One region of the Oceanobacillus sp. FSL W7-1304 genome, then DNA from elsewhere that is predicted to be linked to it. Evidence: riboswitches for the same ligand, from Rfam matches in the RefSeq annotation. Region 1 holds a riboswitch; each other region holds the start of a gene.
What was found. Region 1 has a riboswitch for preQ1 ahead of queD (6-carboxytetrahydropterin synthase QueD). Riboswitches for the same ligand answer to the same signal wherever they lie in the genome.
Positions count from the first base shown of each region.

Region 2: it holds a riboswitch for preQ1, as region 1 does, so the genes downstream of both, queF (preQ(1) synthase) here and queD (6-carboxytetrahydropterin synthase QueD) in region 1, are expected to answer to the same signal.
Region 3: it holds a riboswitch for preQ1, as region 1 does, so the genes downstream of both, NYE61_RS11420 (QueT transporter family protein) here and queD (6-carboxytetrahydropterin synthase QueD) in region 1, are expected to answer to the same signal.

Region 1 is NZ_CP150211.1:1,384,532-1,388,804, forward strand. It holds gene NYE61_RS06925 (dipeptidase) at 1-330, opposite strand, end outside; gene queE (7-carboxy-7-deazaguanine synthase QueE) at 542-1,267, opposite strand; gene queD (6-carboxytetrahydropterin synthase QueD) at 1,264-1,698, opposite strand; PreQ1 riboswitch class I at 2,028-2,074, opposite strand; gene NYE61_RS06940 (hypothetical protein) at 2,262-2,525, opposite strand; gene NYE61_RS06945 (hypothetical protein) at 2,654-2,830, opposite strand; gene NYE61_RS06950 (HIT domain-containing protein) at 3,033-3,437, opposite strand; gene NYE61_RS06955 (hypothetical protein) at 3,578-3,853, opposite strand; gene NYE61_RS06960 (bifunctional cystathionine gamma-lyase/homocysteine desulfhydrase) at 4,079-4,273, opposite strand, start outside.
Region 2 is NZ_CP150211.1:1,647,226-1,651,498, reverse strand. It holds gene NYE61_RS08305 (coenzyme F420-0:L-glutamate ligase) at 1-696, shown strand, start outside; gene NYE61_RS08300 (zinc ribbon domain-containing protein YjdM) at 864-1,205, shown strand; PreQ1 riboswitch class I at 1,506-1,552, shown strand; gene queF (preQ(1) synthase) at 1,652-2,140, shown strand; gene NYE61_RS08290 (hypothetical protein) at 2,283-2,567, opposite strand; gene NYE61_RS08285 (MarR family transcriptional regulator) at 2,829-3,239, shown strand; gene NYE61_RS08280 (MFS transporter) at 3,257-4,273, shown strand, end outside.
Region 3 is NZ_CP150211.1:2,253,143-2,257,415, forward strand. It holds gene NYE61_RS11405 (DUF3189 family protein) at 521-1,027, shown strand; partial or broken gene NYE61_RS11410 (hypothetical protein) at 1,064-1,352, shown strand; gene NYE61_RS11415 (cupin domain-containing protein) at 1,474-2,007, opposite strand; PreQ1 riboswitch class I at 2,168-2,212, shown strand; gene NYE61_RS11420 (QueT transporter family protein) at 2,221-2,706, shown strand; gene NYE61_RS11425 (DUF3891 family protein) at 2,809-3,576, shown strand; gene metA (homoserine O-succinyltransferase) at 3,638-4,273, opposite strand, start outside.

The DNA of each region.
Region 1 (4,273 bases):
TCTTACCTCTGCTTGAAAAGGATCACTTTTCCATTGGTCTATCGGGTCTACTGGCTGGACATCATAGTGCCCGTAAAAAAGCACTGTTGGGGCATCTTCTCCCGCCCCATTGTACGCAGCATATACAAGTGGATGACCTTCTGTCTCCTGCTTTTCTACCTTGTCAAAACCAATCTCTTTTAAGTATGTAACAATAAAGTCTGCCGCACGAGTTACATCTCCTTTGTATGCACTATCCGTACTCACACTCGGAATCGCCAGGAAATCACTCAATTTGGTTAGCAGACGTTCTCGGTTGTCCTTCAAATAGTATAATGCTTTTTCACTCATTAGACATTCCTCTCCTATCATATTGATATATAGTTTATTTTAGCATAACGGAAATGAAAAGGAATAGTTCGTCAAACTAATGGGTTTCGTTTTAGATATATATTAATAAATAAGGGTACAATTCTTTATTCAAGATTTGCACCCTTAAGTTCAAGATCACCTATTAAAGTTTCACATTTGCTATTGGAAATGGACTTTAAAGGGACTTATATCAAACACCACGTTTATTCCCCCATAAATAAGTGTGAAGCTGTGGCAATACCCGAACGTCGTTCAATTCTGAATTATTCATTACAAGGTCAACCAATCGTTCGTATTTTTCAAGTAAATATGGTAACAACTTATCCTGTTCTACTGTTTCCAAATCATCATTACCCACTTGCAGAAACAATTCTACATCAGGATACCTTTTGTGTATGTTGATGGCATATTGCAAATCTTCTTTCTCAAAGATAACCACCTTTAAACTGAAATTGCCTTGTTGCTTTTCCTCTAATGAACGGATGATAAAATCCAATGTTTCAAAATTTGTAGTCATTCCAGAGCTCGGTGGCTTAGGCGAAATCGTCAGATCATCTATCTTTGTAAACCATTTCTGCCATCTGCTACCTTGTGTTTCCAATGCAACCTTCACCTGATTTTCATGAAGTAAATCTACTAATGTATTCAATTGTGCCAATAAGCCGGGATTTCCTCCTGAGATGGTAACATGCTGAAATCGCCCGCCTCCCTTCTCAAATAAGGCATCCACTATTTTCTGCGGTTCCATCATTTGAACTGATTCCTTTTCTGAACCGTCCCACGTGAATTTCGAATCACACCACGAGCAGGAATAATCACAGCCGGCCGTTCTGACAAACATCGTTTTTTGGCCAATGACCATTCCCTCCCCTTGAATGGTTGGACCAAATATTTCAAGTACAGGTATTTTTCTCATAATGTTTTCTCCTTCGGTCGGTAAATACAATAGCTTGTGGGCGTTTCCCTTAAATATACCTGAACACAAGTTGGGTTATTCGACAGGGTGTTTAGGTATTCCTTAATGATTTCATATATAGTACGGGCAACCACTTCTGTTGTTGGAAAATATTCAGCGTCCTGGTCGGAGAATTTGGTATCTTCGTTCATCATACGATGATCAAACCGCTTATGAATTAAATCTTTTATTTTTTTAAAATCTACCAAAAAACCTGTGTGATCAAGCTCGTCTCCAGCAATGGTGACATTTGTAAAATAGGTATGCCCATGAATATTTTGGCATTTCCCAGCATCCTCATGTGGTACATAATGAGCTGCGGCAAATTGAAAATCTTTATTTAGTTCATATGCATAGGGATGTTCTGTTACTGGATAAATCTGTTGCATCATGAATCATCACTCCTTCGTTTATTTTGTATCTTTGGGAGCTTGTATCCATCCAATAAGGAAAAGCGTGAGCTCCCGTTTAGCGACGTACGGACTGCGCCCCGTACTGTGGGGTGGTTCGGCGTGTCGAACATTCTTACGTAGGAGATAAAGAAAACACGACGAACGGACTGAGTCGATGTTGACTTTCACCGCCAGGGTATAAGTGCGACTAAGCCTTTGGCATAGCCAATCGGCAAGTCTTCTTTATCGTACGGAGGTGAGGGAAGTCTCGCTAGTCGCTGGGCGCTGGAGCTAGACAAAAAAGGACAACACTAAGAAGATGCTGTCCATGCTCCTTAGTTTTTTATAGAGGGATGGAATTTCGAACCTCTCCTGCCAATACGCAGATTCTATTATTCACTTACCATCTTACTTTACCATATCTTTTGTTTAAGATTAAAGAATACATATCAACATAGAAATGAATTCATTCATGGTATAGCAAAAAACGTTTCAAAGGAAAAGACGATAACCGATGATCGTCTTGTTTAACGTTTGCATCAGTTTACTATAATAATAGACAGCTAAAAATATAAGAAATATGTAAAAATAAGAAATAAAATTGAAGATACAATAATTCTAATCCAACTCAATTTTTTACTTATCCCTGCTCTTTTTTCTAAGTAATTTATATAACCAACTGTTAATATAAAACCAAAAAGTATAATTGCATATCCTAAATTATCATTTTCTTTAATCAAATACCTCATTGCAGCTATAGCAACGAGTATAATGCCGATTGTTCCCAAAGTCATATTGAAATAAAGAGCTTGTTTATTTTCCTTCAAAACTACCCCTCCCTCTAAAAAATTCCTCAGGTATATCCCTTTCAATTACTTAACAACCCCGCCCCGCAAACGATAAAAAGCCACTTCTCTAATTGAAAAGTAGCAACAGATCGTTCAATAAGAATTATTTATTTTTTCTCTAATGCCTTTACACCTCTGATTAGCCAATACAAAGCTATCCAAGGTAAAACAAATTTAGTAATCCATTCAATTAAAACAAATAAGAAGAAACTTTCAATGTTAAAAAACGGGAGAATTATGAAAAGTACTACTAAAACGGCACCACCAATGATGAAAATATTCATCGGATTATCACCTCTTCCATAGGTAAACTAATCTTTAATTTGGAAAAATAGTATCTTTTGAATAGGTAAACAGCCAAAATCTAACCTCTTTTCGAAAATAAATCTTTAACAAACCTATTACTATACTTCAATAAGACAGAGCCGGTGTCCTTTTACACTAAACCTACACCGTTAGTACCATTGCTACCATTTGCATCATAACCTAATAACTTTTCCTTAGATTTTCTTTACTTTTAACCATATGCCTTATTCCTTTACCTGCAAGTGGTTCGTCTTTAAATCTTGGTATAATGTGGAAATGGGCATGAAAAATATGCTGACCACCTACTTCACCACAGTTCCAACCAAGATTATATCCTTGAGGTTCGTGTTCTTTGTCTAAGTATTTTTTTACCTCTTGAAGAAGACTGTAAGTTGCTGCCCATTCATCCTGGGTTAAGTCAAATGCAGTTTCTCTATGATTTTTAGGAACAATGAGCCCTGCTCCTTCAAGTAGACCAGCTTTTATTTTTGATTGGTCTAATTGTAAAAAAAGACAATGTTCATTACTCAAAACAACTTTTTGTTTAGGTTCTGAATAGGGGTTACAAAAAACACACTTTTCCATGGTAATCTCCTCATTTTTTATTTCTCTTCTTAGTTACTTCTACATAACCCGATTCCAGCACATATTTATTCAGTTATAGCACCATCATTTGAAGAAGCATTAAATGGCATTAAATGAAACTTATTAAACAATCGTGCCATTTAATTGAAATATTCCATACTGCAGGTCAGTAAAAAATAAAAAGCAGCAGATACTAATAATAAATTAACGATTGCTAACTTCTTCATACCTTCTTTTATACATATAACCAAGCCATATAAACTGCTAAACATCCAAAAAGCTATCAAAATTATCCAACCCAAATGGTCATTTCTATAATCGTCATCGAAAAACATTGTTATTGCACCTATAATTAAAAAGATAAGCAAGGTGTTAGTCCCAACTCTTAAAGCTTTAGTTGTTTTATCACTTTTCAATTTATCCCCACTTTTTTTGCGCTAAACTGCCAGTTACATTAAGAACAACATTTCACAAAATTATCTTACCATATATTAATAATCTTTTAAAAAATTCAATAATGTCCTCGTTATTTTAATAATAAAAACCGTCTGAACTAGACGGTTTTGTTTGTTAATTTATTAGTCAATCTAATGTGATTTGAGTTGTATTTTTTGTCAATACAACTCAAAACGGAACCACATTTAAATGAGTTGTTCCTGTTTATTGCTTAGTGCTATTTTTAAATCATCAATCAAGTCATCAGCATCCTCAATTCCAACCGATATACGAATTAACCCATCGGTGATCCCAAGCTCTTGTCTACGCTCAGCTGGAATTGAAGCGTGTGTCATTTTAGCCGGAACAGAAATTAAGCTCTCAACAGCTCCAAGACTTTC
Region 2 (4,273 bases), 260 kb from region 1:
AAATCACTTATTGAGGAATTTGGGGTTGAATGTGAGGTTATCTTTTCGAACAATCCGAAGTCAATTCTAGATTATACAAAGAGTGTGCTTGCTTGTGATATTCATACGAGATTCAGAACGAAAAGAATTTTGGAAGCGAATGGTGGGGAGAAGGTTTATAGCCTTGATAATATCCTGGCAGAGTCAATTGATGGCAGTGGATATAATGAGGAATATGGACTGTTGGGTTCAAACAAATCAACAGAAGATAAGGTAAAGCTTTTCCCGCGTAATTGCCAGCCGACAGTGGACAGAATTCAAAGTATGCTGCAAGAGAAAACAGGAAAAAATGTGGAAGTAATGATTTATGGAGACGGAGCATTTAAAGATCCTGTAGGTAAAATTTGGGAACTCGCAGATCCAGTAGTATCTCCTGCTTTTACAGCTGGACTTGAGGGAACACCGAATGAAGTAAAATTAAAATATCTTGCAGATAATAATTTTTCCGATTTGAAAGGCGAGGAACTGCAGCAAGCAATCTCAAAATTTATTAATGAGAAAGATGAGGATCTTGTTGGAGCAATGGAAGCACAAGGGACAACTCCGAGAAAGCTTACGGACTTAATTGGTTCTCTTGCTGACTTGACTTCAGGAAGTGGCGACAAAGGTACGCCGATTGTCTTTATCCAAGGATATTTTGATAATTATACGAAATAGGGATTTTAGTAAGCAATGCTGGTTATTTTCTGGCATTGCTTGTTTTAGTTTGAACATCATTATAAAGTAGATTCGCGGAACTTTCATTATACAATTCGGGGAAGGTTGTTAATGCAAGACGTATATGGCATGATAAGAGCATATATAATGGATGGAGGAAGCATGTGATGAAAGAAGTACCAAACTGTCCGAAGTGTAATTCGGAGTATACATATGAAGATGGAAATCTATTTATATGTCCAGAGTGTGTGCATGAATGGACTATAGAATCAGGTAAGGAAAACAATGAAGATGAGCATGTGATTCGAGATGTAAACGGAAATGTCCTAAAAGACGGGGATACAATCACTGTAATTAAAGATTTGAAAATAAAGGGAAGTTCATCTGTTGTAAAGGTAGGGACGAAAGTGAAGAATATTCGATTAGTTGATGGCGATCATGATATTGACTGTAAAATCGATGGCTTTGGAGCAATGAAGCTGAAATCTGAATTTGTTAAAAAAGTTTAGATGTTTAGGCTTTGAAAAAGGCATGATGTTTAAAATAAATTGCTTATATGAAGATAAAAAGGACTTAGCTTTTACTGCTAGATTCAAGCATTGAGTCAAGTCCTTTTACCAGGTTTTTCATGATCGATGCTAGCATCGTTGATATAGATGTCGTTGCACAGATAAGGGTGCTTTTCTTTTATAACACCTATTGACAGAAAAGTCTATGTAAATGGAAAATTTTACTTAAAACTACCTCTTATGCTGTTTTGTGTAAATTGACATATATATAATTCATCTATATAATAAACTCGTAAATATGCGAAAGAGGTTCTTAGCTTTAACCCTCTATAAAAAACTAAGGAAAGTGATGCGATTAAAGTCGTGTGCCTTAGGGGTACACGGCTTTTTTTGGTAGGTCTGCAAGGTAGATTTTTATCTGAAAACAAATAAGTGGAGGGAATTACATGAAGGAACAAGATTTGTCAGGATTGACTTTACTAGGAAACCAAGGAACATCCTATGTATATGAATATAATCCAGAAGTGCTGGAGGCATTTGAAAATAACCATCAAGATCGGGATTATTTTGTAAAATTAAATTTTCCAGAGTTTACGACGTTATGTCCGATGACAGGGCAACCTGATTTTGCAACGATTTATATTAGTTACATACCTGATGTAAAAATGGTAGAGAGTAAATCGCTCAAACTGTATTTATTCAGCTATCGCAACCATGGCGGATTTCATGAGGATAGTGTAAATGTTATAATGAACGATTTAATTAAGCTAATGGATCCGCGATATATTGAAGTATGGGGGAAGTTCACGCCGCGTGGTGGTATTTCCATTGACCCGTATTGCAACTATGGTAAACCTGGAACGAAATATGAACAAATGGCAGAGCACCGGATGATGAACCATGATATGTATCCTGAAAAGGTTGATAATCGTTAAAATTAGGTAGGATCTAGGATTGTCATTAAATATATTCAATGCTTTGTTAAGATAGTATGGGGGATTCGTCAAATCGAAGAGTGATGACGAATCCCTTATTTGTTTGCGTTTATTTAACTTAATCTTAGGATAAGGGTTTTCATTAAAAGTTTCTATTTTCTTGACGATCTACCTTTTGAAGCTGCTGCCTTAAATTATGCAGCAATTCCTGTGTTTGTTGAAATTGAGGGTTCTGCAGGGCTTGCTCTCCGTATTGGTTCTGTGCTTGCTGCAATACATCTTCAGCCCGCTGCAGCTGCTCAGTAGCTTGTTCGTATTGCTGATGGTCTACGCTTGCATGATCTTTTGCTGATTGGATCGATTCCATGGACTGGTGGACAAGTTGAGTAGCTTGTTGAATCTGGTCGTGTGGGTTATGTTGAACCATAAAAAAGCCTCCATTCTTTTGTTTAAAAGTACCATAAACTTGGTTAAACCATTGTTGTTATATTTCCAAAGAAAGTTTGTATTATGTATGGAAGACAGTTAAAAAGGTGGACGTTAGGGATAAATAATTTAAATGAGAAGAGCAATCATTATCTGTATTTCGATTATCCAATTAAAAAATAATGAACATCCCCATCTGCCCTAGACTTTTATGTTAAAATGGTATATAGTTACTTAGGTAACTTTTTAGGAGGGGTTTGAATTGTCCCAGCGATTTTTTCAATTAAACATGCAATTTACAAGAACGTTTAGGAAAAAATTGAATGAGCATCTAGTTGAAGTAGGTTTATATTATTCCCAATGGAGCATTGTTTATTATTTAAAGCAGTGCGGATCGGCTACTCTTGTAGAGATAACGAATTATTTGGATGTTGAGAAGCCGACGATATCTCGTACTGTCAAACGGCTGGAGGAACAACAATTAATTGAACGTCTTCCAAGTGAGGATAAGCGAGAGCGGAAGATGCAATTGACAAAAAAAGGCTTGGAAATGTATGAAAAAGCTTATGATGTTGTCAATAAATTTGAACAATCATTACTAGCAGAAATTCCTGAAACAGAAATGGAAGCTTCGTTTCGAACAATTCAGCAACTAAGAGATAAACTTAAGTAAGGAGAGTAAGTATCAGTATGAGTCAAAAACCTAAATTATGGACGAAGGACTTTATTATGGTCGCGACATCCAATTTTTTGTTATTTATTTCGTTTTATATGTTAATTGTAACGTTAGCTATTTATGCTGTAGATCAATTCGATGCCTCCCAAAGTCAGGCAGGGCTTGCATCGAGTATTTTTGTGCTTGGAGCAGTGCTTGTCCGTCCAATTGCCGGAAGAATTATAGATAAGGTAGGCAAAAAGAAATTGCTGCTCTTTGGGCTCGCTTTATTTTTGGTCTTTATGCTATTTTATTTCCCAGTCAATAATTTGGCTGCATTATTAGTCATTCGTTTTATTCATGGTTTTGCTTTTGGAATTAGTACGACAGCTACGAGTACAATTGCGGCAGATATTATCCCAATTGTAAGGCGTGGTGAAGGAATGGGGTACTTTGCAACAAGTACAAATTTAGCCATGGCAATCGGTCCATTCCTAGGATTGTATATTAGTCAACACTTTAACAATCCGATGATTTTTATCGCTACTACTGTCTTCGCAGCTGTTGCATTGATTGCAACAGTTTTCTTACGTGTACCAAAGGTAGATATTGTGAATGAACCGACCCCAACGCGAAAAGGATTTCATATTAATGATTTCTTTGAAAAAACAACTATTCCAATCGCGATTCTTGTAGCTACTGTAGGTTTTGTTTATTCTAGTATTTTATCCTTTTTCTCTGCATATGCAGCGGAAATCAACTTGGTAGATGCGGCTAGCTTTTTCTTTATCATGTATGCAATTTTTCTGGTAGCTTCTAGACCTTTTACTGGCCGATTATTTGATGCAAAAGGCGAGAACAGCGTAGTATATCCATCGCTTTTACTATTTGCTGTGGGATTAGTTATTTTAAGTCAAGCAAGTGTTGGAATCAGTTTACTTTTAGCTGGAGCGGTAATCGGAGTCGGTTTCGGAACTTTCCAATCAAGTGCTCAAACGATTGCTGTCAATCAGGCTCCAAGGCAACGAATTGGACTTGCAACATCTACATTC
Region 3 (4,273 bases), 870 kb from region 1:
TACAACGAAAAAAATCGCACTTTTCACGCGACTTAATAGCTATTCTAATTTATCATTTTGGAATGATGTAGTCAATAAATACATTATGATTACGTAATGTATTTTCCATTTTAATGGTGTTATGTTTACATAAAAAAGTGTTACTATGCCACTCATTTTTTTCGATTAGGCTTAGCTTTTCTTTTTAATCAGTTGCCTTCCATTTGGTCTATTCTCTAAATATAAATAACCCTCCTTTAAGTAGATTAAAGGAGGTGACATGTGATAATAATCAATCATTTTATTAACTTTATGCAATTAATGTAAATTTGTTAAAAACCTACATCTCTACTCTTTTATTACAAAACTTGGCATTCGTTAATGTGATTCTTAGAAAGTGTATGATGCATTCTCTTATGCTTTGAAGTAAAACAAGGCTTTAGACGAATTCCTAGTTGCACTTATGCAGCATATGAAAGTTTACATTCTTATCTGCTAAAAAAGACGAACTTGGTCACAATAGTAGTGGAGGATGATTATCGTGATATTTATATACAATGACTATGGCGGAACACATACAACTTCTCTTGCAGCAGCATATCATCTAAAAAAAATCCCGACTGACAAAGTTCTTACAAAAGAGGAGATTATGAGTGTAGATTATTTTAACAAATTAACAAAACACGATCTTGGAAAATTAATATTTCATGGATTAGATGAAGATGGAAATGCTGTTTATACCATAGGCAGAAAAGATAATAAATATGTTGTGCCAGCAATACAAAATCTTATTGAGCTATTACAGGAAAAATATAATTTTAATGAAAAAATAGTAATATCCAACACTTCACCGACCGTACCTATAGCTATGTCAATTGGAGGATTTTTCTCTAGAGGTCTACACATTGACTTTATCGGCGTTCCATTACTTATAGCAGGTGCTAAACAGTGCTGTAATCAGATTAATCGATTAGTTGAACAGACCAAGAAAGCAAGTATTTCTAGAAATAGTAAAATTGTTGTTTTAGAAAATAAATCGTTCAATTAATGCTTCTAGTATTTAACATGAAAGGAATCGATTCTCATGGACTACCCAACCATTCACACAAATTTCTGGGACGGAGTTATTGCTGTACCAGCTGTCGTGTTATTAACCCAATGTTTTAAAGTATTTCCTGTTCCACGTCAATACTTTCCTACCATAGCAAGCATTATTGGGTTTATTATTTCCATCTTTATTAGTCATAGAGGAGATTTATGGGCTGGTATTTATGGGGGCTTTTTATGGTGCTGCGGCAGTAGGTACCTATTCTTCATTGAAAACTACTTGGTTAGCTTTTAAATATAGAAAGAGAAAGCCTAAGTCCCCATAGGCGTAAACAGTTCTTTAAAGATTGAAACTATCCATCCCGCTAAATAAACTCCGTTCTAAACAACAACCAACATCTAGTGGCAAATAAAATAATACGAAATATACTGCGGCATAACAGCGTGCTATTCTTCCAGCATTGCCTCCGCTTTAGTTGTCTCAACAGTGCCATGTGGATGATGTGGGGGGGCATATATTGTATAAAGCTTTAATGGAATATTGCCTGTATTGATTACATTATGCCATGTTCCAGCAGGCACCATAATTGCTGTATCGTCGTATACTCTTCTTTCAAAATTCAAGTTATTACTGCTTTTCCCCATTCTTACAATCCCCTGTCCTTGCTCTATTCGCAGGAATTGATCGGTATCTGGATGTATTTCTAAACCAATATCATCACCAACATGAATACTCATTAATGTAACTTGCATGTGCTCTCCTGTCCATATAGCAGTACGATACGTATTATTATTTCGTGTAGCCTTATTAATATTTATAACAAACGGTTGTGGTCCATAATCCTTCACTCGGAAATCTTCTTTTTTTTGTAATTGTTCATTCATTAGACTTCCATAATAAAACGGTCTTTCGTAAGGATAATGCGGTATGTTCGTAAAGTAAGGCAGAGGATACGGATAAAAATAGTACACTTTACTCATTCCCTTCATTCTATTCCAAATTTATTGTATGAGGCATGTTTAAGTAACGTGCCTATATGAATAAAAACATCCGTTTTAAAGTTATTTAATTATTTCCCATAAATAATTTTTATACATTAGTATTTACAAAGGCTAATAAACACTGGTATGATAGCATATGTTTCACGTGGTTCGAAACCATCCCACGATAAAAAACTAAGGAGAGAGATTAACATGAAAGTAAGAACTCTTGTGGTGAATGCGTTAATAGCTGCTTTATATATTGCTGTATCCGCACTCATTGTTCCATTCGGATTTACAAATATCCAATTCCGCATTTCTGAAGTATTTAACCATCTTATTGTATTTGATAAGCGCTACTTCTTTGGAATTGTAATAGGGGTATTTTTATATAACCTATTATTTTCACCTTTAGGTTGGTTTGATTTAGTCTTTGGTGTAGCACACTCTGCAATTTCATTAGCTATTATCATTCTACTAGCAAAATATATAAAAAATATATGGGTGCTGCTTGCTGCGAATACCATTGTCTTTACATTCAATATGTTCATTATTGCATTTGAATTGAAGCTTGCTTTACAATTTCCGTTCCTGTTGACCTGGTATACAACAGCCGTCGGTGAGTTCGTTGTATTAGCTATCGGTATCCCAATTATATATGCCCTGAATAAGCGATTAAAATTTAATCGTCTAATGTAAATAACCTCCTCGTTCGTTCACGAATGAGGAGGTTATTTTATTTCCATCATCCACAGATTTTGCTTATACTTAGGTTACGTAAAATCGGAAAGGATGGATAGCATGATTGTTCGAGAACGCAATCAAGAATTAATATTGATTCAGCAGGATCACCATGCAGCTATTTCCGGTGATATTGTGAAACAATGGAAGAAAGATTACTTTTTAGGAGACGGTTTACGAAGCTCGGTTGAATTCGCAGCATATCAGCATGACTGTGGCTGGAAGGAGTTTGACAAACAGCCATTTCTGAACGACAAAGAAGCAATACCCTACTCTTTTTTCGATTTTCCGATCTTACCGAAAATCGTTCTTTATAAGCATGGGATTGATGTGGTCCAACAAGTAGATTCATACGCTGCACTTCTATGCAGTGAACACTATAAACGCTTCCTTTTAAATCATACTTCTCTAGAAGCCCAGGAATTTGTTACAGCAGAAAACACACGGCAGCAATCAATTATTGCCACTTTAAACGAATTCAACAAACGTTTGTTTAATTTTCATTATGGGCTTATTCAGTTTAGTGATAACCTTTCTTTGTATCTTTGTTTGAATGAACCGGGTAATGCAATGAATGCCGGACATTCCTTTTTTAAAGATGGGATTCCCATGAATCAAGCATTGCACGAATTTTGCGACGAACACTTACAGTTACACTGGAAAAATGAGAACACAGTCGTATTAGATGACTTCCCATTTGAACAGCCGTTTGACGTCGTTATTAAACAAAAAGCAATACCAAAAGCCGATCTTTCAGCTAAAGGATTAATCGCTAGCTACGAGGAAGCAACCTTTGAAGAATGGAACGTAACGATCACCACTTTGTAACCAACAAAAAGAGCTGAACAGCTAGCCTCTTCCAGAGGATGTTCAGCTCGAATTTCTTTGGTTAATCCCATTCATATGGTGTTGTTTGGTAGACATAATAATTCAGCCAATTCGAGAACAATAAACTACAATGACTTTTCCATCGATGTAATGGCTTTTCATTTGGATCATCGTTCGGGAAGTAGTTCTCTGGCAATTGTGTTAGAATACCTCTCTGATGGTCCCGATGATATTCTTCTGCCAATGTACTTGCACTATATTCAAGATGACCTGTTGCCATTATATTCTTACCGTCTTTAGAGGACATTAAGAAAATACCTGCCTTATCGGAATGGGCCAGGATTTGCAGTTTTGAATGGTTTGCGATCTCCTCATACGAAATATCGGTATATCTAGAGTGTGGCGCAAGGAAATAATCATCAAATCCACGCACGAGATTCTCATTTCGGTGTAATACCTCATGTTCAAAAATACCAAAGCATTTTTCCGGTAATTCATGCTTATTAATCCCATAATGGTGATACAAAGCCGCCTGCGCACCCCAGCAAATATGCAATGTCGATGTAACATTTTCTTTTGACCAATTCATAATCTCTTGTAATTCTTCCCAGTAATCCACTTCTTCAAATGAAAGATGCTCAACAGGCGATCCTGTAATAATCATTCCATCGAACCGCTTCTCTTTAATGTCAGAAAA